Regions from separate parts of the Rhodoferax sp. GW821-FHT07F03 genome, predicted to be linked through region 1. Evidence: predicted binding sites of a transcription regulator. Region 1 holds the regulator's gene; each other region holds the start of a gene.
What was found. Region 1 encodes sigma-54, which starts transcription at its own class of promoters, with help from an activator protein. Its sites were predicted from a motif close to TGGCANGNAANCTGCTTT; they were not measured.

Region 1 (7,899 bases):
CAGGCTGCTGGTGTTGCCCCCTGCAAGGGGGTTGGCGAAAAGCGCTTGCGCTGTAGCCTGGGGGTTAGCCCTTTAAGCAGTCGCTCATGAACTTCTTGCGCTCGTCGCCCTTCAGTGCCTTGGTCTTGGCGTCGGCGTTGCAGGTCTTCATTTTTTCCTGTTGCGTGGGCTTGGCATCTGCTGCGGCTGCAGGTGCATCGGCGCTCAGGCAGGCTTTTACGGCAGCCTTGTATTCATCGCCTTTTTTGCCCTTGGCTTCTTTGCTGCAGGCCGACATCTTGGCTTGCTGGGGCGTGGGCTCCTTGTCGGCCGCGTGGACCAGGCCCATAGACAGAGTCAGACCCAGGGCGGCGACGAGAGGTAATAGTTGTTTCATGCAGGCTCCAGAAGAAGAGGTTGTGGGGAAAATCCTGTGCGCAAGGTCCGAAGACGACTGGATTGCAACCCATAACGCCGCAATGCGCAAGCCGGATGACTAGAGAGGTAACCACCCCCCGGTAAAATCCGGCCATGCTCTCAGTCAAACACGAATTGCTCGCGGCGCTGGCCGTCGGGCTGGAAAAAATTGCCCCCGGCGCTGGCGCCAAAGCCGCGTTCGAGTCCCCCAAGGTGGCTGCGCACGGCGATTTCGCTTGCACCGCCGCCATGCAACTGGCCAAGCCGCTCAAGTTGAACCCGCGCCAGCTGGGTGAAAACCTGCGCGTGGCCCTGCTGGAGCAGCCAGCGTTCGAAAAGTGGGTCGAGGCCATCGACATCGCCGGCCCGGGCTTCATCAATATCAAGCTCAAGCCTGCCGCCAAGCAGGAAGTGGTGCGTGAAGTGCTGGCCGCCGCTGCCAGTTTCGGCGTGCAGCCCAGCAACAACCAGCACATCCTGGTGGAATTCGTCTCGGCCAACCCCACCGGCCCGCTGCATGTCGGTCATGGCCGCCAGGCGGCGCTGGGCGATGCCATCTGCAACCTGTACGCCACCCAGGGCTGGGATGTGTACCGCGAGTTCTATTACAACGACGCCGGCGTGCAGATCGGCACCCTGGCAACCAGCACGCAGATGCGCGCCCGGGGCTTCAAGCCAGGCGACGCCGAGTGGCCCGAAGCCGCCTACAACGGCGACTACATCGGTGACATCGCGCAAGACTTCCTGGCCGGCAAGACCGTCAAGGCCGACGACCGCGAAGTCACGGCCTCGGGCAAGGTGGACGACCTGGACTCCATCCGCGAATTCGCCGTGGCCTATCTGCGCCGCGAGCAGGACCTGGACTTGCAGGCTTTCCAGGTCAAGTTCGACAACTTTTACCTGGAGTCCAGCCTGTACACCAGCGGCCGGGTGGACGCCACGGTCAAGCGCCTGCAGGAAGCTGGCAAGACCTACGAGCAGGACGGCGCGCTGTGGCTGCAGTCTACCGACTACGGCGACGACAAGAACCGCGTCATGCGCAAGACCGACGGCAGCTACACCTACTTTGTGCCTGACGTGGCCTACCACATCGCCAAGTGGGAGCGCGGCTTTACCAAGGTGGTGAATATCCAGGGCACCGACCACCACGGCACCATCGCCCGCGTGCGCGCTGGCCTGCAGGCGGCCAATGTGGGCATTCCCCAGGGCTATCCTGATTACGTGCTGCACACCATGGTGCGGGTGGTGCGCGGCGGCGAAGAGGTGAAGATCTCCAAGCGCGCCGGCAGCTACGTGACCCTGCGCGACGTGATCGACTGGACCAGCAAGGACGCGGTGCGCTTCTTCCTGCTGAGCCGCAAGCCGGATACCGAATACACCTTCGACATCGATTTGGCGCTGGCCAAGAACAACGACAACCCTGTGTACTACGTGCAGTACGCCCATGCCCGCATCTGCAAGATGCTGCGCGACTGGGGTGGCGATGTGGCGTCGCTGCAGGGCGTGGACCTGTCCAGCCTGCTGGTGCCCCAGGCCCAGACCTTGATGCTGCAGCTGGCCAAGTACCCCGAGATGCTGACGGCAGCCACCGAAGGTTTTGCGCCGCATGACGTGACCTTCTACCTACGTGAGCTGGCCGCCAACCTGCATAGCTACTATGACGCCGAGCGCGTGCTGGTGGACGACGAGCCGCTCAAGCTGGCCCGCCTGGCCCTGGTCGCCGCCTGCGCGCAGGTATTGCACAATGGCTTGGCAGTACTGGGCGTGGATGCTCCAGAAAAAATGTAATTGACAGCAAGCATGACAAAACAAAAGCAAAGCGGCGGCACCATCCTGGGTTTCATCATCGGGGTGGTGGTCGGCCTGGGCTCGGCGCTGGCGGTGGCGGTCTATGTCACCAAGGTGCCGGTGCCGTTCATGAATGGCAAGACCCAGGCCAATGGCGCCGACCACGACGCGGTCGAAAGCCAGAAAAACAAGGACTGGGATCCGAATACCCCCTTGCACGGCAAAAACCCGGTGCGCTCTGCGGCGCCCGCAGCATCCGGCGCGGTGGATGCGGCGGCTCCGCTGGTGGTGCCGCCACCGGCGCCAGCGGCGACTCCGGCCGTGGTGCCCACGCCACCGGCGGCCGTTGCGGTGAAGCCGGATGCCAAGCCGTCGGCCGCAGCCTCGGCCGACCCGCTGGGCGATCTGGCCAAGGTCAAAGCCAAGGCGGCTGCGTCTGCCACCGTGGCCACGGCACCTGCGCTGGCACCCACAGCCGAGCCGTTTGAGTACTTCGTGCAGGCCGGTGCCTACCGTACGCCCGAAGATGCCGAGGCCCAGCGTGCCAAGCTGGCCATGATGGGCATGGAAGCCAAGGTTACCGAGCGCGAGCAGTCCGGCCGCACCGTCTACCGTGTGCGCATGGGCCCGTATGCCAAGCGCGACGATGCCGAGCATGCCAAGGACCGGCTGGAAAGTGCCGGTAGCGAAACCACCCTGGTGCGCGTGCAGCGTTGACCAGTTCTCTTGAAGCTGGTGCTGCGCGCTGAACTTTTGCGCTCGGCACCGATCCGACCCCCCACAAGGAGTGATTTGCAATGAAACGTCGTGAGTTTTCGCTGGCTTCAGCGGGTGTGCTGGCTGGTTCCACGCTGGCCGTAGGCCATACCGGTAGCGCCCTGGCGCAGGGCAAGCCGCCCGTGGCGGGCACGGATTACCTGGTGCTGGACAAGCCAGTCGCCACAGAAGCGCCGGCCGGCAAGGTCGAGGTGATCGAGTTCTTCTGGTACGCCTGTCCGCATTGCAATGCGTTTGAGCCCACCTTGGTGGAGTGGCTCAAGCGCCTGCCCAAGGATATTGCCTTCAAGCGTGTGCCAGTGAACTTCCAGGACAGTTTCATCCCGCCGCAAAAGCTGTACTACACGCTGGAGGCTCTGGGCCAGCTGGACGCACTGCATGGCAAGGTGTTCAACGCTATCCATGTGGAGCATCAGCGGCTGGACAAAGATGATCTGGTGATCGCCTGGGCCGTGAAGCAGGGTCTGGACAAAACCAAGTTCACCGAGACGTACCAGTCTTTTGGCGTCAGCACCAAGGTGCGTAAGGCATCCCAGCTGCAGCAGGCCTACCAGGTCGCGGGCGTGCCCGCTTTGGGCGTGGCCGGCAAGTTCTACACCGATGGCAGCCAGGCGCAAACCATGCCGCGTGCATTGGTTGTTGTGGAATATCTGGTGGCCGAGCAGCGCAAGAAAGCCTGATTCCGGCATGGCCGGCAAGGCCGGAGAGATGAAAAAGCCCGCGTCAGCGGGCTTTTTTCTGGCTACGTCCAACTCGGGGTGAGGGGCCGTTACAATGAATTGCAAGATTCGTGCCTCTATGAAAATCAACACCCTACTCTCACTGCTCGTGGTTTGTTTCGTCGGTCTAGGCGGAGCGGCCCACGCGGAAAAAGCCGACAAACTCAAGCCTATGAATATCGAGGCGGACGCGGCGCGTTATGACGATCTGAAGCAGACCAATGTCTTTACCGGCAAGGTGGTGATGACCAAGGGCACCATCATCATCCGTGGCGCCCGCGTCGATGTGCGCCAGGATGCCGAGGGCAACCAGTTCGGCGTGGTGACGGCGGAGCCGGGCAAGCTGGCGTATTTCAAGCAAAAACGCGACGGCCTGGACGAATACATAGAAGGCGAGGGCGAAACCATCGAGTACAGCAGCAAGCTGGACAACGTGCGCTTCATCAAGCGGGCCATTTTGCGCCGTCTGGTCGGCAGCAAGGTGAATGACGAAATCACCGGCGAACTGATCGTCTACGACAACACCACCGATGTATTCACCGTGGACAGCGGCACAGCCGGCAGCAATCCCGGTGGCCAGAATGGCCGCGTACGCGCCATGTTGACACCCAAGGCTGCAGCGTCGGCTGCTAGCGGCGCGGCACCTGCCGGGCCAGCCCCGGTGCTGCGTTCCACCACCACGCTGGAGGGCGTGAAGAAGTGACGGCGGTGGTGGAGTCGGGAGAAAGCCGCCTGGAGGCGCGCCATCTGCAAAAAGCCTACGGCAAGCGCAAGGTCGTGAAAGACGTGACGCTGGCCGTCAAAAAAGGCGAGGTGGTCGGTTTGTTGGGCCCCAACGGCGCGGGCAAAACCACTTCCTTCTACATGATCGTGGGCCTGGTGCGGGCTGATGGCGGGCATATTTCCATCGACGGCCAGTCGGTGGAGCACATGCCCATCCACCGGCGTTCGCGCCTGGGCCTGAGCTATCTGCCCCAGGAAGCCTCGATTTTCCGCAAGCTCACGGTGGAAGAAAATGTGCGCGCCGTGCTGGAATTGCAGCACGACGAGGCCGGCAAGTCCCTCACCCGCACCGAGATCGAAAAGCGCCTGACGGCGTTGCTGCAGGATTTGCGGGTGGAGCATTTGCGTGATTCGTCGGCCATGGCCTTGTCCGGTGGCGAGCGCCGCCGCGTGGAAATCGCCCGTGCCCTGGCCACCCAGCCGCGTTTCATTTTGCTGGACGAGCCTTTTGCCGGTATCGACCCGATTGCGGTGATCGAGATCCAGCGCATCATCGGCTTCCTGAAGTCGCGTGGCATCGGCGTGCTGATCACCGACCACAATGTGCGCGAGACGCTGGGCATTTGCGACCACGCCTACATCATCAGCGACGGCAATGTGCTGGCCGAGGGTACGCCGTCCGAGATCGTGGACAACGCCGATGTGCGTCGCGTCTACCTCGGCGAACATTTCAAGATGTGATGCTCCGATGAAGCAAGGCTTATCCCTACGCGTTTCACAGCATCTGGCGCTGACGCCCCAGCTGCAGCAGTCCATCCGCCTGCTGCAACTGTCCACCCTGGAACTGAGCCAGGAAGTGGACCAGATGCTGGACGACAACCCGTTTCTGGAACGCAATATGGACGAGGCTGCACGCGAGGAGTTCGGCCTGGCCCAGTCCGACACGCCGGTCAGCACAGGGGAGCGCGAGGCTGAAATTGCTACAAGTTCTGTAGCTGAATACGCAAGTGAATCCAGCGCAGAAGCCCCAAATGATGCCGAATCCCCTTTAACTGGCGGTGACGACACCAGCTGGGACGGCGATGGCACTTCCGAGATCAAACCCGACGACAGCGAATGGGGCGGTGACGCCCCGGCGCGCCAGAACAACCTGGGTGAAGACGGCGAGATGGACGCCACCGAGCTGGCCCGCAACCAGGAGTCGCTGACCAGCTTTCTGCACCGCCAGGCCCTGGCCCTGCGGCTGGGGGAGGTGGACCAGGCAGCGCTGCGCTTTCTGATCGAATCGCTGAACGACGACGGCTACCTGGAAGACGATTTCGAAACCCTGGCGCGTGGTCTGGCGGGCGACGACGCCGAGGCCGTGGAAGAGCTGGTACACCGCTTCACGGTGGCCCTGAGCCTGCTGCAAAGCCTGGAGCCGGCGGGCGTGGGCGCGCGGCATCTGGGTGAATGCCTGTTGCTGCAGCTGGAGGGTTTGCAGCCCGTGCTGGGCGATGACCCGGCGCGCAAGGTGGCCATGCGCATCTGCCGCCAGTCCATGGACCTGCTGGCCCGGCGCGACGTGAAGCGCCTGGCCCAGCTGTGCCGCGCCACCGAGACCGATATCAAGGCTGCCATGGCGCTGATCGCCCGGCTGGAGCCCAAGCCGGGGCGGCGCTTTGTCGATGTGGAGCGCAACATCGTGGTGCCCGACGTGATCGTGGTCAAGGTTGGGCGCGGCGCCCAGGCCCGCTTCCGGGTACAGCTGAATGCCGAGGTCATGCCGCGCCTGCGCGTGCACGACATCTACGCCAATGCGCTGCGCCAGCACAAGGGGGGCGGCAAGGATTCATCGAACAACGCCGCACTGCAGCAGCGCCTGCAGGAGGCGCGCTGGTTCATTAAGAACATCCAGCAGCGCTTCGACACGATTTTGCGGGTCAGCAACGCCATCGTGGAGCGGCAGAAGAACTTCTTCAGCCACGGCGCGCTGGCCATGCGCCCTCTGGTGCTGCGCGAGATCGCCGACGAGTTGGGACTGCACGAGTCCACCATCAGCCGCGTGACCACCGCCAAATACATGGCCACGCCCTACGGCACCTTCGAGCTGAAGTATTTCTTCGGCTCGTCCCTGGGGACGGAGACCGGCGGCAACGCCTCCAGCACCGCGGTGCGGGCGCTGATCAAGCAGTTTGTCTCGTCCGAAGACCCAAAGAAGCCGCTCAGCGACAGCCAGCTGTCCGACATGCTGAAAGAGCAGGGCATTGAATGCGCGCGCCGTACCGTGGCCAAGTACCGCGAAGCGCTGCGCATAGCCCCCACGAACCTGCGCAAAGCGCTGTAGAACATGCTCTCCCCCAGGCCGCGTGCACGGTATGCCGCAGCTGGAGGAAAGAGCTTCGCCCCGCTTGCCCCAGGCTGCGTAGCGTGACACCATGGAAATAACGATATGAACCAACTCCAATTATTTTTACCCTGCGCCGCCGGCGTGGAAGAGCTGCTGGCCGAAGAGGTGCACGGCATTACCGGCCTGCAGGGCGAAGACCTGCGGGTGATGCGGGGCGGCACGCTGGTGCGCTCCTCCTGGCGCGACGCGATGCGCTTGAACCTGCACAGCCGCCTGGCGCAGCGCGTGCTGATCGAGCTGTCCAACACCGAATACCGCAGCGAAAAAGACCTGTACGAAGCCGCCAGCAACGTGGCCTGGGAGATCTGGTTCACGCCCAAGCAAAGCTTCAAGATCGAAGTCACGGCGCAGCACAGCCCGCTCAATTCGCTGAACTTCGCCGCGCTGAAAGTGAAGGACGCGGTGGCCGACCGCTTCCGCTTCAAGACCGGCGTGCGCCCCGACGTGAATGTGCAGTGGCCCGATGTGCGCATCTACCTGCACCTGACCACCGAGCGCGCCACCATCTACATTGACACCTCGGGTGACGCGCTGTTCAAACGTGGCTGGCGTGAAGACAAGGGCGATGCGCCGTTGAAGGAAACCCTGGCCGCCGCCATGATCGCCGCCAGCGGCTGGGATGGCACCACGCCCCTGTACGACCCCTGCTGCGGCAGCGGCACCATTGCCATAGAGGCCGCGCAGATCGCCTGCAATATTGCGCCCGGCAGCCTGCGCCGCTTTGGCTTTGAGAAGCTGTTGCCCTTCCAGCCCCATGTGTGGAGCGTCATTCAGGAGCAGGCCCACGCCGCCGAGCACGAGCCGGAGACGCAGATCTTCGGTAGCGATGTGGCCTTCCGTATGGTCGATTTCGCCACCCGCAATGCCGAGCGCGCGGGCGTCAGCGGCGTGGTCGAGTTCCGTGGCGGCGATGCCTTGCAGCGCATGCCGCCGGCCGAGTCCGGCGTGATGTTGCTGAACCCGCCCTACGGCGAGCGGATTGAGGTGGCAGGTGTCGCGGGCCGGCGCGAAGCTGCACAGACCGAGGACGGCAGCGCCGACTTCTTCCCCCAACTGGCCACCCACTGGAAGCGTAACTACGCGGGCTGGACCGCCTGGATGCTGACG
Region 2 (7,899 bases), on a different contig from region 1:
CAGTGGCGCTGGCTGAGCGCCGAGGATCTGGTACTGCTGTCGGCCAAAGATCTGGCCTAGTCCTCTCCGGGCTTGTTACACCGGCTGGCAAAAGTTGCTGGCCCCGGCGGCTACACTTGACGGTTGTCTTTTACCTGTGGTGTGCCGTGAAGTTGTTTGTCCGTTGTGTTGCCTCTTGGGGCTTTGTCTTCGCCGCCGCTGCGCCCTTGGCCGCCCAGGCCCAGTCCTCTCCGATCTTTGTGCTGAATTCGCTGGATGCCAGCGTCAGCGTGGTGGACCCCGCCACCTGGCTTGAGACCAAGCGGATTCCCACCGGCAAAGAGCCCCACCATCTGTACCTGACGCCGGACGAGAAGTCGCTCATCATCGCCAATGCCCTGGCCGATACGCTGACCTTCGTCGATCCGAAAACGGCCGAGGTGCAGCGCGTGGTGCGCGACATACTCGACCCCTACCAGCTGCGCTTTTCGCCCGACATGAAGTGGTTTGTTACGGCGGCGAATCGGCTGAACCATATCGACATCTACCGCTGGGACGGCAAGGACATTACGCTGGCCAAGCGCATCTCCACCGGCAAAACGCCCAGCCACCTGTGGATTGACAGCAAGAGCACCACGATTTACTCCACCATGCAGGACAGTGACGAGCTGGTGGCGGTGGACCTGGCGACGCAAAGCATCAAATGGCGTACGCCCACCGGTTCCATGCCGGCCGATGTGTTCGGCACCGCCGACGACAAGACCCTGCTGGTGGGGCTGACGGGCGGGGAGGGCGTGGAGGTCTATGACGTCTCCGGCAAAACCCCGGTGCGGACCAAGGTGATTACCACCGCCAAGGGCTCGCACGCCTTCCGGGCGGCGGGCGACAAGCGCCATGTCTACGTCAGCAACCGCGTCAGCAACAGCATCAGCAAGATCGATCTACAAATCCTGGAGTCGGTCGCTACCTATCCCGCGCCCGGCGGGCCGGACTGCATGGACGTGTCTGGCGACGGCAAGCTGCTGTATGTCGGTTCGCGCTGGGCCCGCAAGCTCACCGTGGTGGATGTGGAATCCAAGAAAGTGGTGCGACAAATCAATGTTGGAAGATCTCCCCATGGCGTTTGGACGCTGGACCACGCTCCCCGCTAAAGTTGGTTTTGCTGCGGTATTGATAGCGGCTGGCGCAGGTGCCATCTGCGCTACAGTAGAAAAACCTTGTGATAAACCGGTCTATCTGACCTTTGACACCGGCCATATGGGCGTGGCCCCGCTGATCGCCGAGGTGCTGAACCGCCAGCAGGTCAAGGTCACCTTCTTTGGCGCCCACGAGCGTACGCAGGAGGGCGATGGCAGCATGGGCGAGCATTGGGCTCCCTGGTGGAAGGCCCGTGCCGCAGAGGGCCATGCATTTGCCTCGCACACCTTCGACCATGTGTACTGGCGCGGCGATGTGGCCGGCAGCCCCGGCCAATTCCGCGTCAAGCCCTCGGCCGGGCCGGATGCCGACAAGGAATTCACCTGGACGGCAGCACAATACTGCGAAGAAATCCGCCATGCCAACCAGCGCCTGCAGGCCATGACTGGCCAGGTGCCGCTGCCCTTGTTTCGGGCGCCTGGCGGCAAGACTTCACCGGCCTTGCTGGCGGCCGCCAAGGGCTGTGGCTATGCCCACGTGGGCTGGGCGCCGGCAGGGTTTCTGGGCGATGAGCTGTCCAGCGAGCGCGCCAGCAATGCCCAGTTGCTAGCCCAGTCACTGCGCAATATTCGCAGCGGCGATATTTTGATGGCCCACCTGGGCATCTGGTCGCGCAAAGACCCATGGGCGCCGGCCGTGCTGGAGCCGCTGATCGTGGGCCTGAAGGAGCGTGGTTTCTGCTTCCGCACGCTGCGCGAGCATCCCGACTACACCGCGTGGATTTCTGCCCATCCCCAATAATCTGCCCATGGATGTATTGAGCAATTTGTTTTCTGACGCGCAGCAATGGCTGTTCGAGGCCGCTGTGCAACCCCTGGTGTTCGGCATGGGCCTGGGCGGATTGGTCGAAGATGCATTCGATGCCACGGGCTGGCTGCTGGTCGGCCTGCTGCAGCTGGTGGTGCTGGTGGCGGTGCTGGGGCCCTTGCAACGCTGGCGTCCGGTAGAGGCTATGCAGGACCGCGCGGCCATCCGTATCGACATGGTCTACACCTTGGTGCATCGCCTGGGCCTGTTCCGCCTGGCATTGTTCTTTACCCTGGACCCTGTGATGGACGGCATTTTTGGCACGCTGCGGGTCGCCGGCATGGGCACCTGGCACCTGGATGCCCTGTGGCCCGGCGTGACTGATCTGCCTGTGGTCAGTTTTGCGCTGTACCTGGTAGCGTTCGACTTTTTGGGCTACTGGGTGCACCGGGGCCAGCATCAGTTTGAATGGTGGTGGGGCCTGCACTCGCTACACCACTCGCAGCAGCAAATGACCTTGTGGAGCGACAACCGCAACCACCTGTTGGACGACGTGATTGGCGACATCATCGTGGTGGTGGCTGCCCAGTTGATTGGCGTGGCGCCGGGACAGTTCATCGCCATCGTGGCCTTTACCCAGCTGAGCGAGAGCTTGCAGCACGCCAATGTGAGGCTCTGGTTTGGCCGCGTGGGCGAGCGCCTGTGGGTCAGCCCGCGCTTTCACCGTCTGCACCACAGCATTGGCATCGGACATGAGTCCGCGGGTAAGAACACCTTGGGCGGCCACAACTTTGGTGTGCTGCTGCCATGGTGGGACATGCTGTTCGGTACCGCGAACTTCGAGCTGCGCTACGACCCCACCGGCATCCGCGACCAACTGGAGAGCGAGGGTGGGCGCGACTACGGCCGCGGCTTCTGGCGCCAGCAGTGGCTGGGTTTGCGCCGGCTGTGGGCAAGTTTGGCCGTTACCAGGCCTTAACGGCATGCGGGTATGCTTGCCCCCATGAAGTTGCTTCTTGATTCTTTCTGGCGCGCCGTGGCGTACTGCGTGCACCCCCGGGTAATTGCACTCTCGTTTCTACCCCTGTTGTTGATGGTGGCCTTGTCGCTGGGATTGGGCTACTTCTACTGGGAGCCTGCCCTGGATGCTGTGCGCGGCATGCTGGACGCATCTGAGTGGGTCGGCCGCATGTGGACCTGGTTGGAGACTGCCGGTGTCGGCCAGCTCAAGGTGGCGCTGGCGCCCTTGCTGGTGATCTTTGCCATCACCCCGCTGATCGTAGTGTTGTCCCTGCTGGCCGTGGCCCTGATGATGACGCCGGCCCTGGTGTCCCTGGTGGCTGAGCGGCGCTTCCCCCAATTGGAGAAGAAAAACGGCGGCACCCTGGTTGGCGGATTGTTCTGGGCCCTGGGTTCGGTGCTGCTGGCGGTGGTGGCCATGGTGGTGTCCATGCCCTTGTGGCTGGTGCCGCCCTTGATATTGGTACTGCCGCCCTTGATCTGGGGCTGGCTGACCTACCGCGTCATGGCCTATGACGCTCTGGCCGTGCATGCCAGCAAGCAGGAGCGGCGTGAGATATTCCGCCGCCACCGTGTCACGCTGCTGGGTATGGGGGTGTTGGCCGGCTACCTGGGCGCTGCGCCCAGCCTGGTGTGGGCCTCGGGTGCCTTGTTTGCCGCCGCTTTTGTGGTGCTGGTGCCTCTAGCGATATGGATCTACACCCTGGTGTTTGCGTTTTCCTCGCTGTGGTTTACCCACTATGTGCTGGCCGCATTGCAGGCATTGCGTGCCGAGGTGCCTGTGTCTGCCGTGCCGCCCCGCGCCGCTGCGGGCCCGGTTGTCGATGTCGAACCTAAAACGGAATCTGTTGTCCATGAGCCTGCCAATCCCATCCTCCCAGCCCCTTGAGTCGGCGCCGGTTTTCGGCCTGGTCATCGTCGGCGACGAGATCATGTCTGGCAAGCGTGCCGACAAGCACCTGCCCAAGGTCATCGAACTGTTGGGCGCACGCGGCTTGCAGCTGGGCTATGCCGAATACGTAGGCGATGATCCTGAGCGCATCACCAGTACCTTGCGCCGCGCGTTTGCCTCGGGTGACGTGGTGTTTTCCACCGGCGGTATAGGCGCTACGCCCGACGACCATACGCGCCAGTGCGCCGCGCGGGCCTTGGATGTGCCGTTGGCCTTGCATCCGCAGGCCGAGGCCTTGATACGCGAGCGCATGCAGGATACGGCGCGTGAACAAGGTACTTTGTATGAGCCGGACCGTCCAGACAATATCCACCGACTGAATATGGGCGTGTTTCCACAAGGTGCCCGCATCATTCCCAACCCCTACAACAAGATTCCAGGCTTCTCCGTGGGCCATGTGCATTTTGTGCCCGGCTTCCCGGTGATGGCCTGGCCCATGGTGGAATGGGTACTGGACCAGTACTACCAGCCCTGGTTCCAGCAGGCGGCCTGGGTGGAAAAATCGGTCATCGTGTACGGCAGCATGGAGGCCACGTTGACCCCGCTGATGGAGGCTATGGAGCAGCGTTTTGAAGGCGTCAAGGTATTCAGTCTGCCCAGCGTGGACCATGCCGAACATGGCCGCCATATTGAGCTGGGCGTGAAGGGTTTGCCCAGCCTGGTGGAGCTGGCTTACCCGGCTTTGTTGGCAGGCCTGCACAATTTTGATGTGCAATTGGGCCCGGAATTGGTGCGTTCTTGATTGCACATATTTGGTGCAAAAATGGAGATCCAATTTGGTGCATTGGCACAGGTATTTGTTTCTCGGATGGGCCGTATTCCCGCTGAAGGCCGCTGCGGCCAAGGCAAAATACAAGGGTGAATGTGTTTACAAGCGGCCTCGGCTGGTGGCATAGAAACTGCATTCCCATCTTGTTGATTTATTTTTGCTCAACCTAACCAGGAGATTCTTGATGGCAAAGACCGTCGCAGACGTGATGAAGATGGTGAAAGAAAGCGAAGTCAAGTTTGTTGACTTCCGCTTCACCGATACCCGCGGCAAGGAACAGCACGTGACCGTGCCTGTGTCGCACTTCGACGAAGACAAGTTCACGTCAGGCCATGCTTTTGACGGTTCTTCGATTGCTGGTTGGAAGGGCATTGAAGCTTCGGACATGCAATTGATGCCCGATGCCAACACCGCCAACATCGACCCGTTCTTCGAAGAAACGACAATGATCCTGACCTGCGACGTGGTCGATCCAGCCGACGGCAAGCCATACGAGCGCGATCCCCGTTCGCTGGCCAAGCGCGCAGAAGCCTACATGAAGGCCTCCGGCCTGGGCGACACCGCTTACTTCGGACCAGAACCCGAATTCTTCGTGTTTGACAGCGTGCGCTGGCAAAACGACATGTCCGGCTGCTACTCCAAGATCGATTCGGAAGAAGCTTCCTGGAACACCGGCAAGGAATACGAACACGGCAACACCGGCCACCGTCCCGCAGTTAAGGGCGGCTACTTCCCCGTGCCTCCAGTTGACAGCTTCCAGGACATGCGTTCGGAAATGTGCCTGGTGCTGGAATCCCTGGGCATTCCCGTCGAAGTGCACCACCACGAAGTGGCCAATGCCGGCCAAATGGAACTGGGTACCAAGTTCAGCACGCTAATCCAGCGCGCAGACTGGGTCCAACTGCAAAAGTACGTGATCCAGAACGTCGCCCACGCTTATGGCAAGACCGCGACCTTCATGCCCAAGCCCATCGTTGGCGACAACGGTTCCGGCATGCACGTGCACCAGTCCGTGTGGAAAGACGGCAAGAACCTGTTCGCTGGCGACGGCTATGCAGGTCTGTCTGAATTCGCGCTGTACTACATCGGCGGCATCATCAAGCACGCCCGTGCTCTGAACGCCATCACCAACCCCGGCACCAACAGCTACAAGCGCCTGGTTCCTGGCTTCGAAGCTCCAGTGAAATTGGCTTACTCGGCCAAGAACCGCTCTGCTTCCATCCGTATTCCTTTCGTGGCAAACCCCAAGGGCCGCCGCGTGGAAGCACGTTTCCCCGATCCACTGATGAACCCCTACCTGGGCTTCTCGGCTCTGCTGATGGCAGGTCTGGACGGCGTGGAAAACAAGATCCATCCTGGCGAAGCCGCTACGAAGGATCTGTACCATCTGCCACCCGAAGAAGACAAGCTGATCCCCACCGTCTGCCACAGCCTGGACCAAGCTCTCGAATGCCTGGACAAAGACCGTGCGTTCCTGACCAAGGGCGGCGTGTTCACCGATGCCTACATTGACGCCTACATTGATCTGAAGATGCAGGAAGTCACGCGCTTGCGCATGGCCACCCACCCGGTGGAATTCGACATGTACTATTCGCTGTAAGCAGCGCTACTAGCCTGGGAACGCTCGCAACGCGCAACCAGGCTTCTCATAAGGACGGCGCAAGCCGTCCTTTTTGCGTTTTGGCTTGGGAAAGCAATAGAAACAGAGTACCGTTGCGGCAACCCATTCAGATAAGGCCCTGTCGGCATATTCCATGAGCATGAAACCCTATTGGCTACTGATTTTGGCGGCTGCCTCGGCGCCGCTTTTCGCGCAAGACAACGCGGTTTACCGCTGCGGCAACGAATACACCAATTCCATCAAAGACCCCAAGGCCGCTGCAGCCCGTGGCTGCAAATTGGTAGAGGGTGGCAATGTCAGCGTGATCCAGGCCCCGCGGCCCGATGCGAACGCGGCGGCCGTGCGTGCGCCCGCGGCCAACAATGGCGGTGGCGCCGAGCAGCGTGCGCGCGACAGCGACGCCCGGATGATCCTGGAAGCCGAGCTGAAAAAGGCCGAAGCCCGGCAGGCAGACCTGCTCAAGGAGTACAACCAGGGCGAGCCGGAGAAGCAGGGCGGAGAAGCCCGCAACTACCAGAAGTACATAGACCGTGTAGCCGAGCTCAAGGCTGCCATTGCCCGCAATGAGAGCGATATCGCTGGGCTGAAGCGTGAGCTGGCCCGTCTTCCTCCTCCTAAAACTACCCCCTGACTACCTTGAACACCCCAACCAACCCCCATATTGCGCGCTTTCAGGCGTTTGATTTGCTGGCCACGCTGGTGGCGGTGCTGCGTAGCGACGGCGCGGTGATGTTTGCCAATGCAGCCTTGGAAGACGCGCTGGGCACCTCGCGCCGCACCATCGAAGGCTCGCACTTCCCGGACTGTTTCACCGAGCCGCACATTTTGCAGAACGCGTTGGAGGGGGCAGGTAGCAATGAGTTTGCGGCCCTGCGCTACGACGCCTGGCTCAAGCGCCTGAACCACGAACCGGTGCCGGTACACGTGATCCTGGCGCAGACCGAGCGTCCGGGCGAGGTCATCATCGAGTTGCTGCCGCAGGAGCAGCAGGCCAAGCAGGACCGCGAGGAACGTTTGATCGACCAGGCCCAGGCGAACAAGGAACTCATCCGTAACCTGGCCCACGAGATCAAGAACCCGCTGGGCGGCATACGTGGCGCTGCCCAGTTGCTGGAGATGGAGATCGAGTCGCGCGAACTGATTGAGTACACCCAGGTCATCATCCATGAGGCCGACCGCCTGCAAAGTCTGGTGGACCGGCTGCTGGCGCCGCACCGCCGTCCGCACGTGGTCAGCGATGTGAATATCCACGAAATCTGCGAGCGTGTGCGCTCCCTGATACTGGCCGAATTCCCGCGCGGGCTGAAGATTGAGCGTGAATACGATGTGTCGATTCCAGAGTTTCGCGGTGACCGCGAACAGCTCATCCAAGCGGTGCTGAATGTGGCCCATAACGCAACCCAGGCCTTGAGTGAACGCATTGCCGAAGGGGACGCGCAGATCACTTTTCTCTCGCGTATTGCACGCCAGGTAACGTTTGGGAAACAACGTTATCGATTGGCACTGGAATTGCATGTCATCGACAACGGCCCGGGTGTACCGGAGTCGATCAAGGACCGTATTTTTTACCCGCTGGTGTCGGGGCGAGATGGTGGATCCGGGCTGGGGCTGACG
Region 3 (7,899 bases), on a different contig from region 1:
ACGCCGCGCAGTTCGGGCAGTTGCAGTTCCATTGCGGAAAACCGCCACCGGCTGCTGAACCCAGGACATAGACTTTCAAGTGGAATCCCTCGTGAGCGCTGAGCGCCAGCCTGCCGGGTAAGCCGGCAGGCTGGCCCGGGTCAGCGGTTGGCGATGTACATCGTGATTTCAAAGCCAAAGCGCATATCGCTGGCGGTTGGTGTTTCCCATTTCATGTTCGGTCTCCTGTGTGTTTGCTCCGCACGTCGCGGAAGGAAGTACTTTCAGCCCATCTGCGAGTACCGAGGAGAAGTGTGCGCGGCCTTGTGGCATTGCGGCATCGCGCATCCATGGATTCGGCTCTCATGATTTTCATGAGCCGGGCATAAATGCTGGCACGGGCTGTGCGATCAGACCGGGCAGGCATTCCTCCCGGACAGAATTTTTTACCGAGCCGACATCCCATGAGCCTACGACTGCAACTCAATCTGATCATCACCGCCATGCTGGGCATATTTGCCTCGATGCTCATCGGCCTGCAGATCGACAACACCCGGCGCAGCGTGCATGAGGAGGTGCAGGGGGCCAACGTGGTGGCGGCCCAGCTGCTGTCGCGCATGCAGTGGGTGTATGGGGCCAGCGGCCTGGATGGAATGGCCGGCTATCTGGCGCAGGTCGGGCGCATACGGGCGAACGAGGTCGAGTTGCGGGACGACCACGACACGCTGATCTACCAGTCGCCGGCGCCCGTCTACAAGGCCGGACGCGAGTCGCCCAAGTGGTACAGCGACATCGTCGCGCCGCCGCTGCCGCAAAAGGAAATCAAGCTGCCCAATGGCCGCATCGTGCTGCGGGCCGACCCATCACGCGCGATTCTGGATGGCTGGGACGACCTGAGCCCCATGCTGTGGCTGGTGCTGGCAGGGTTTGTGCTGAGTAATGTGCTGGTATACGCCCTGGTGGGCCAGGTGCTGAAGCCTTTGCACCGGGTGGTGCAGGGCTTGCGCAGCGTCGCCGAGGGGGACTACGGCACCCGGCTGCTCGGCCTGTCGGGCCGCGAGGGGCGTTCTATCAGCCTGGCGTTCAACCATATGGCGCAGTCGGTGCAGGACAGCATCGAGGCCAAGCGGCAGGCCAGGGAGGCCACGCAGGCCTTGGCCGAGAACCGCGAACTCACCCAGACCATCCAGGCGCGGATTGAGCTGGAGCGCGGCGCCATCGCCCGCGAACTGCATGACGAGCTGGGCCAGCAGGTAACGGCGATCAAGAGCGTGGGGTTGGCGATTGCCCGCCGGGCCGCCGGCAAAGATGGTTTTACCGAGGAATCGGCGCGCCTGGTGATGGGTTGCGCCGACCAGATCCATGTCAGCGTGCACCGCCTGATCTCCACCTTGCGCCCGCTGGCGCTGGACCGCTTCGGCCTGCACGATGCGCTGCGCGACATGTTGGCCGACTTCCAGCTGCACCACCCCGAGGTGGTGTTGAACTTCGACATGTCCGATGCCCTGGACGGGCTGGACGACGCGGTCGTCACAGCGGTCTACCGCATCATCCAGGAAGCGGTGAACAACGCCTTGCGCCATGCGCAGGCGCAGCGCATCGATGTGCGCGTGCATGTGTCCGGCGAATCCCTGGGTATGGATGTTGCTGATGACGGGACAGGTCGGGTCGGTTTGTTCCAGGCGACTGGGCGCTACGGCCTGTCCGGCATGCGTGAGCGGGCGCAGGCCTTGGGTGGCAGTTTTGAACTCGACCAGATGGAGCCCGCCGGTGTGCGGGTGCGGGTGAGTTTGCCCTTGAAAAACAAGCAATAGGATTTGCGCAGCGCCCCATGTGCCGCCCTTTGGGTGGGCAAGGGTCTTGCGGAAGTCCGGAATAGGTGGACAGAGTGAAAGTCATGCTGGTCGACGATCACGCCGTGGTGCGCATGGGCTTCAAGCTCCTGCTGCAGGCGTCGGAGGACATTCGGGTGGTGGCCGAAGCCGATAGCGGCGAGGCCGCCTGCCAGGCGTACTGCGTGGCCATGCCGGACGTGGTGGTGATGGACATTGCGATGGCCGGCATGGGCGGCATAGAGGCGATCAAGCGCCTGGTCGCCAAGGACAGCCGCGTGCGGATACTCGCACTGTCCGCGCATGAGGACATCAGCCATCCGACGCGCGCGCTACAGGCCGGCGCCATGGGCTATCTGTCCAAGCGCAGCGCGCCCGAGGTGCTGATCGATGCCCTGCGGGCGGTGGCCAAGGGCCAGCGCTATGTGGATGCGCAGATTGCGCAGCGCATTGCGGTGCAGGCCATCAGCGGCGGCAAGGGGCCGATCGAGAAGCTGTCGGGCCGGGAGTTCGAGGTATTTGCGCAGCTCGCGCGCGGGCAGTCGGTGGTGCAGATATCCGAGACGCTCAGGCTGTCCAGCTCGACCGTGGGATCGCATCTGTACAACATCAAGCAAAAGCTGGGTTTGATCAACCAGGCCGAGATCACCCTGCTGGCGGTGCGGCACGGTGTGATCGACGTAACGGCCGAGTGCTAGGAGCCTAGAGCTGTGTCACTGTCCTGTTGCTTTGTAGGACAGGTGTTCAATATTGGCACAGTCTGCAAAGGACCGGTAGCCTCCTGCTCGGTGTGCAACACAGCGTTTCCCCAATGAAATCAATATTTGCAGACCGCTTGTCCGCCCTGGCACGGGACTTGTAGAGGTATGGGGGCCCGCAAGGGAAACATTCCAACCCAACTACCTTTCCAGGAGACAAACGTGCTCTACGCAAACCCAGGTACCGCCGGTGCCAAAGTCGCTTACAAAGCGCAATACGACAACTTCATTGGTGGCAAGTGGGTGGCACCCACCAAAGGTGAATACTTCAATGTCATCACCCCCGTCACGGGCAAGGCCTACACCATGGCCGCACGCTCCACCGCCGAAGACGTGGAGCTGGCGCTGGACGCCGCCCACGCCGCGGCCGACGCCTGGGGCCGCACCTCTGCGGCAGAGCGCTCGAACATCCTGCTGCAGATTGCCGACCGCCTGCAGGCCAATCTGGAAATGCTGGCCTATGCCGAGACGGTGGACAACGGCAAGCCGATTCGCGAAACGCTGAACGCGGACATTCCGCTGGCGGTGGACCATTTCCGCTACTTTGCCGGTTGCGTGCGTTCGCAGGAAGGCGGACTGAGCAATATCGACGAAAACACCGTGGCATACCACTTCCAGGAGCCTCTGGGCGTGGTCGGCCAGATCATTCCCTGGAACTTCCCGATCCTGATGGCGGCCTGGAAGCTGGCTCCCGCCATTGGCGCCGGCAACTGCGTGGTGCTCAAGCCCGCGGAGTCCACTCCGATCAGCATCTTGATCGTGGCCGAGTTGATTGCCGATTTGCTGCCACCCGGCGTGCTCAACATCGTCAATGGCTATGGCCGCGAAGCCGGCATGCCGCTGGCCACCAGCAAGCGCATCGCGAAGATCGCCTTCACCGGCTCCACCACCACCGGACGGGTGATTGCGCAGGCCGCCGCCAACAACCTGATTCCGGCCACGCTGGAACTGGGCGGCAAGTCGCCCAATGTGTTCTTTGCCGACATCATGGATAAGGACGATGGCTTCCTCGACAAAGCCATCGAGGGCCTGGTGCTGTTCGCCTTCAACCAGGGCGAAGTCTGCACCTGCCCATCGCGGGCCCTGATCCAGGAATCCATCTACGACAAGTTCATGGAGCGCGTGCTGAAGCGCGTGGCCGCCATCGTGCAAGGCAGCCCGCTGGATACCGACACCATGATGGGCGCGCAGGCTTCCAAGGAGCAGCTCACCAAGATCCTGTCCTACCTCGATCTGGGCAAGCAGGAGGGCGCGCAGGTGCTGATCGGCGGCAACCAGGCGCATTTGAGCGGCGATCTGGCCGGCGGCTACTATGTGCAGCCCACGCTGTTCAAGGGCCACAACAAGATGCGGATCTTCCAGGAGGAAATCTTCGGCCCGGTGCTGGCGGTCACTACTTTCAAGGATGAAGCGGAAGCATTGGAAATTGCAAACGACACGTTATATGGTCTGGGTGCCGGTGTGTGGAGTCGTAACGGCAATGTGGCTTACCGCATGGGTCGCGCCATCAAGGCAGGTCGTGTATGGACTAACTGTTACCACGCGTACCCTGCACATGCTGCATTCGGTGGTTACAAGGAATCGGGCATTGGCCGTGAAACCCACAAAGTGATGCTGGACCACTACCAGCAAACCAAGAACCTGCTGGTCAGCTACAGCGAACAAAAGCTCGGCTTCTTCTGATCTTCAACCCAAGGTAGCTAGACACAAGGGGCCGGCAACGGCCCCTTTATTCCATGGAGAGCGAAATGGTTGACAAAGTGATTGCCACCCCGGCCGCGCTGGAGCTGGTGGAGTTCCTGAAGAAGAAGCACGGCGCAATGATGTTCCACCAGTCGGGCGGATGCTGCGACAACAGCGCCGCCAACTGCTATCTGCCGGGTGAAATCACCATGGGCGCCGGCGATGTCTACCTGGGCGATATTGGCGGCTGCCCTTTCTACATCGGCCGCGCCCAGTATGCGTACTGGAAGCACACCCAGCTCATCATTGACGTGATCGAGGGCCACGGCGGAACCTTCTCGCTGGAAGGGCCGGAGGGCAAGGCTTTTCACACCCGCTCCAGGGTGTTTACGGAGGCTGAAATGGCCGAGCTGTTCGGATCGCCCGACGCTGCCTGAAGCCTGCTCAGGCGCCCATGGTAGAGGGGCAGAGCCGTAGAAACGCCTGCTCCAGATGGGTCGCCCCGGACTGTTCGATCAAACCCTGGGGCAGCCCGTCAAACACCACGCGGCCCTTGTCCAGCACGACGACTCGGTCGGCATTGCGCACCTCGTCCACCAGATGGGTGGCCCACAGGATGGCCACGCCTTCGGTGCGTGCCAGGCGCTCCACGGCCCATATCAGGTCCTGGCGGGATGCGGGGTCCAGCCCGACCGTGGCCTCGTCCATCAGCAGGATTCTCGGCTGGTGCAAGAGTGCGCGAATGAGTTCCACCTTGCGCCGGTTGCCCCCCGACAGCGCCCGCACCGCCAGTTTCGCCTGGGCGGCCAGCCCATGCAGTTCCAGTCCGGCAGCGATGCGCTGGCGCGCAGTCTTGCGCGCCATGCCGTGCAGGTCGGTGTGAAAGTACAGATTGGCCTGGACACTCAGATCCAGATCCAGCGACGACTGCTGAAACACCATGCCCAGGCCTGCCAGTGCCCGGCTGGCCTGTGTCTGCATGTCGTATTCCAGGATCGACAGCTGGCCGGTATCGGCAACGAACAGGCCGCTCAGGATTTGCATCAGCGTGGATTTGCCCGCGCCATTGGGTCCCAGCAGGGCCACGAACTGCCCGGGCTGCAGATGCAGGTGCACGGCCGTCAATGCGGCTTTCGCCCCATAGGACTTGCAGATGTTGCTGGCCTGCAGTACGACCAGGGCGGCGGTGTTGGGTGGGGTAGTGCTCATGCTTGTTGTTCTTGCTTTGCGGTTCAAAGCAATTGCCGTTCCTGCTTTGGGAGCAGTGGCACTTATCTTGCGGTTCTCTTCGAGCTTGCCGCATTTCGTGGCACCAACTTTGATGTACTTGGGGGCAGAGCACCCCGAGTCATGAAAGTTGTTTCACTTTTAAAAAGAGAAGCTATGCAGACACATGGTCTGATTCGATGCCGGTGGTGGCATGGCGTTTGGGCGCTGGCGCTTTTCGTCTGCCAGTCCTGCCAGTGGGCAAGCGCTGCGCCATGGACGGTCGCGCTGGTGGGCCTGGAGGACGACGCCCGCTACCAGGCACGCCAGCTGGAGCAAGCCTATCCCGGCCATCCCGCGGGCCGGCCAGGCGATGCCGCCAGCGTCGCGCTGGAGGAGTCCGCGTCGGAGCTGGAGGCTGCCGGCCACCGCTTGCAGATCAAGCCGTTCATGGCCAGCAATGCCGCGGATCTGCCGCGCGTGATGGCGCAGATCCAGGCGGCCAGAATTCCCTATGTGCTGCTGGATCTGCCCGATGCCGAGCTGCAGCACATCGCCAGCGCGGGCGTATCGGGAGCCGCTGCGTCCATACTGTTCAATATCGGCTCGGCATCGGACGAAATGCGCGGCGCGGCGTGTTCCGCCTCCATGCTGCACACTTATCCCAGCGGCCATATGTTGAACGATGCCTTGGTCCAGTACCTGGCTGCGCGGTCCTGGACGCAGGCCCTGGTGCTGTATGGCCCGCAGGCGCAGGACAAGGTGCAGTTAGACTCCTTTCTGCGGTCGGCCAAGCGCTATGGCCTGCGGGCGCAAAAGACTTCTGCGTTCAAGGTGTCCGGCGATCCGCGCGAGCGCGATCTGAGCAATACGCGCTTGCTCACCAACGACAAAGGCTATGACGTGGTGGCGGTGCTGGACAGCGAAGGTGAATTCGCCCGTGCACTGCCTTACAACACGCAGTGGCCCAGGCCGGTGGTGGGGGCGAACGGCCTGGTGGCCATGGCTTGGCATCCGCACTGGGACCGCAACGGCGCGCCGCAACTGTCGCGCCGGTTTGCCCGGGCTGCGCACCGGCCCATGACGGCGCACGACTGGGCCGCGTGGATCGCCGTGAAGGCGATTGTTGCGGTCCTGTCGGAGCAACCCAAGGCCACGCTGCCCGAGCAGCTCAGGCTGCTGCGCAGCGGCAAGATCTATGTGGACGGATTCAAGGGACAGCGCCTGTCGTTCCGTCCCTGGGACGGGCAGCTGCGTCAGCCCATATTTCTGGCCCACGCCGATGGCGTGGTGGCTGCCGCACCGATGGACGGCGTTCTGCATCCCACCGAAGTGCTGGACACCTTGGGTGTCGACGAGAAGGAAAGCACATGCAGCAAGCACCCCTGATGTCCCATCTGGCCCGCGCCCTGCGCGCGGTGGTTGGCCGGGAGCTGCTGAAGTTCATGCGCCAGCCCGCGCGCCTGGCGTCGTCGCTGGTGCGGCCGCTGCTGTGGTTTGTGGTGTTCTCCGCCGGCTTCCATAACGTGTTTGGCATTGCGATCATTCCGCCGTACGAGACCTATGTCGAATACAAGGTGTACATGCTGCCCGGCCTGCTGGGCATGATCGCGTTGTTCAATGGCATGCAGAGTTCCTTGTCTATGGTGTACGACCGCGAGATGGGCGTGATGCGCCTGCTCTTGACGGCGCCGCTGGCGCGCGGCTGGTTGCTGGCCTTCAAGCTCGGTGCCGCAACCACCTTGTCGGTTCTGCAGATGCTGGTCTTCCTCGGCATTGCCTGGGCTTTTGGCGTGGACGCGGAGGGCTGGAACTGGCTCTTCGCCGTGCCGTGGATGGCGCTGGGCGCCACCATGCTCGCCGCCTTCGGGCTGATGCTGTCGGTGTATGTGAAACAGCTGGAGAATTTTGCGGGGGCGATGAACTTTGTCATCTTTCCGATGTTCTTCATCAGCCCGGCCTTGTACCCGCTATGGAAGCTGCAGGAGTCGGGCGCGCAGTGGCTGTTTGAGCTGGCCCGTTTAAACCCGTTCACGCATGTGGTGGAGCTGATCCGCTTTGCCATGCAGGGGCAGTTCAACGCCCAATCCTGCGCCGTTGTGGCGGTAGGCGGCATCGTCTTTTTCACGCTGGCCTTGCGTGGCTACGACCCGCAGCGCGGCTGGATCCGGCAGCGCGGATAAGCGCTGTTGCAACACTGAGCCGCAGTGACATTGCTACCGAGCGGAACACTGTTGTACCAGGCAGTGGTTCATATTGGAACAGTCTTGTGTCACAGGGCTGAAAAACTGAATCGGCATCGCACACATCTGCGCATTCAAGTGGCTTTTTCCCGGGGCAGATAGCCCTGAAATACCACGCAATCGACTGGCATGCATATTGCGCAAAGCATGGTGGTTGATTGCTTTGCACCAGGCAAAGAGTGATCCGATGCCACTGCT

Region 2: the regulator sigma-54 is predicted to act here: its motif matches at 4,784-4,801, upstream of glnA (type I glutamate--ammonia ligase).
Region 3: the regulator sigma-54 is predicted to act here: its motif matches at 2,657-2,674, upstream of exaC (acetaldehyde dehydrogenase ExaC).

Annotation. Positions count from the first base shown of each region.
Region 1 covers NZ_JBWKQM010000010.1:74,682-82,580, forward strand. The annotation lists gene AC07R0_RS16370 (PsiF family protein) at 65-376, opposite strand; gene argS (arginine--tRNA ligase) at 511-2,184, shown strand; gene AC07R0_RS16380 (SPOR domain-containing protein) at 2,197-2,901, shown strand; gene AC07R0_RS16385 (thiol:disulfide interchange protein DsbA/DsbL) at 2,982-3,641, shown strand; gene lptA (lipopolysaccharide transport periplasmic protein LptA) at 3,760-4,383, shown strand; gene lptB (LPS export ABC transporter ATP-binding protein) at 4,392-5,144, shown strand; gene AC07R0_RS16400 (RNA polymerase factor sigma-54) at 5,152-6,729, shown strand; gene AC07R0_RS16405 (THUMP domain-containing class I SAM-dependent RNA methyltransferase) at 6,835-7,899, shown strand, end outside.
Region 2 covers NZ_JBWKQM010000001.1:475,917-483,815, forward strand. The annotation lists gene AC07R0_RS02120 (16S rRNA pseudouridine(516) synthase) at 1-60, shown strand, start outside; gene AC07R0_RS02125 (YVTN family beta-propeller repeat protein) at 153-1,130, shown strand; gene AC07R0_RS02130 (polysaccharide deacetylase family protein) at 1,096-1,917, shown strand; gene AC07R0_RS02135 (sterol desaturase family protein) at 1,925-2,902, shown strand; gene AC07R0_RS02140 (EI24 domain-containing protein) at 2,927-3,832, shown strand; gene AC07R0_RS02145 (competence/damage-inducible protein A) at 3,798-4,637, shown strand; gene glnA (type I glutamate--ammonia ligase) at 4,849-6,264, shown strand; gene AC07R0_RS02155 (hypothetical protein) at 6,425-6,916, shown strand; gene glnL (nitrogen regulation protein NR(II)) at 6,922-7,899, shown strand, end outside.
Region 3 covers NZ_JBWKQM010000012.1:104,767-112,665, reverse strand. The annotation lists gene pqqB (pyrroloquinoline quinone biosynthesis protein PqqB) at 1-79, opposite strand, end outside; gene pqqA (pyrroloquinoline quinone precursor peptide PqqA) at 141-215, opposite strand; gene AC07R0_RS19210 (ATP-binding protein) at 444-1,793, shown strand; gene AC07R0_RS19205 (response regulator) at 1,877-2,509, shown strand; gene exaC (acetaldehyde dehydrogenase ExaC) at 2,732-4,252, shown strand; gene AC07R0_RS19195 (DUF779 domain-containing protein) at 4,318-4,689, shown strand; gene AC07R0_RS19190 (ATP-binding cassette domain-containing protein) at 4,697-5,461, opposite strand; gene AC07R0_RS19185 (type 1 periplasmic-binding domain-containing protein) at 5,636-6,847, shown strand; gene AC07R0_RS19180 (ABC transporter permease) at 6,829-7,641, shown strand.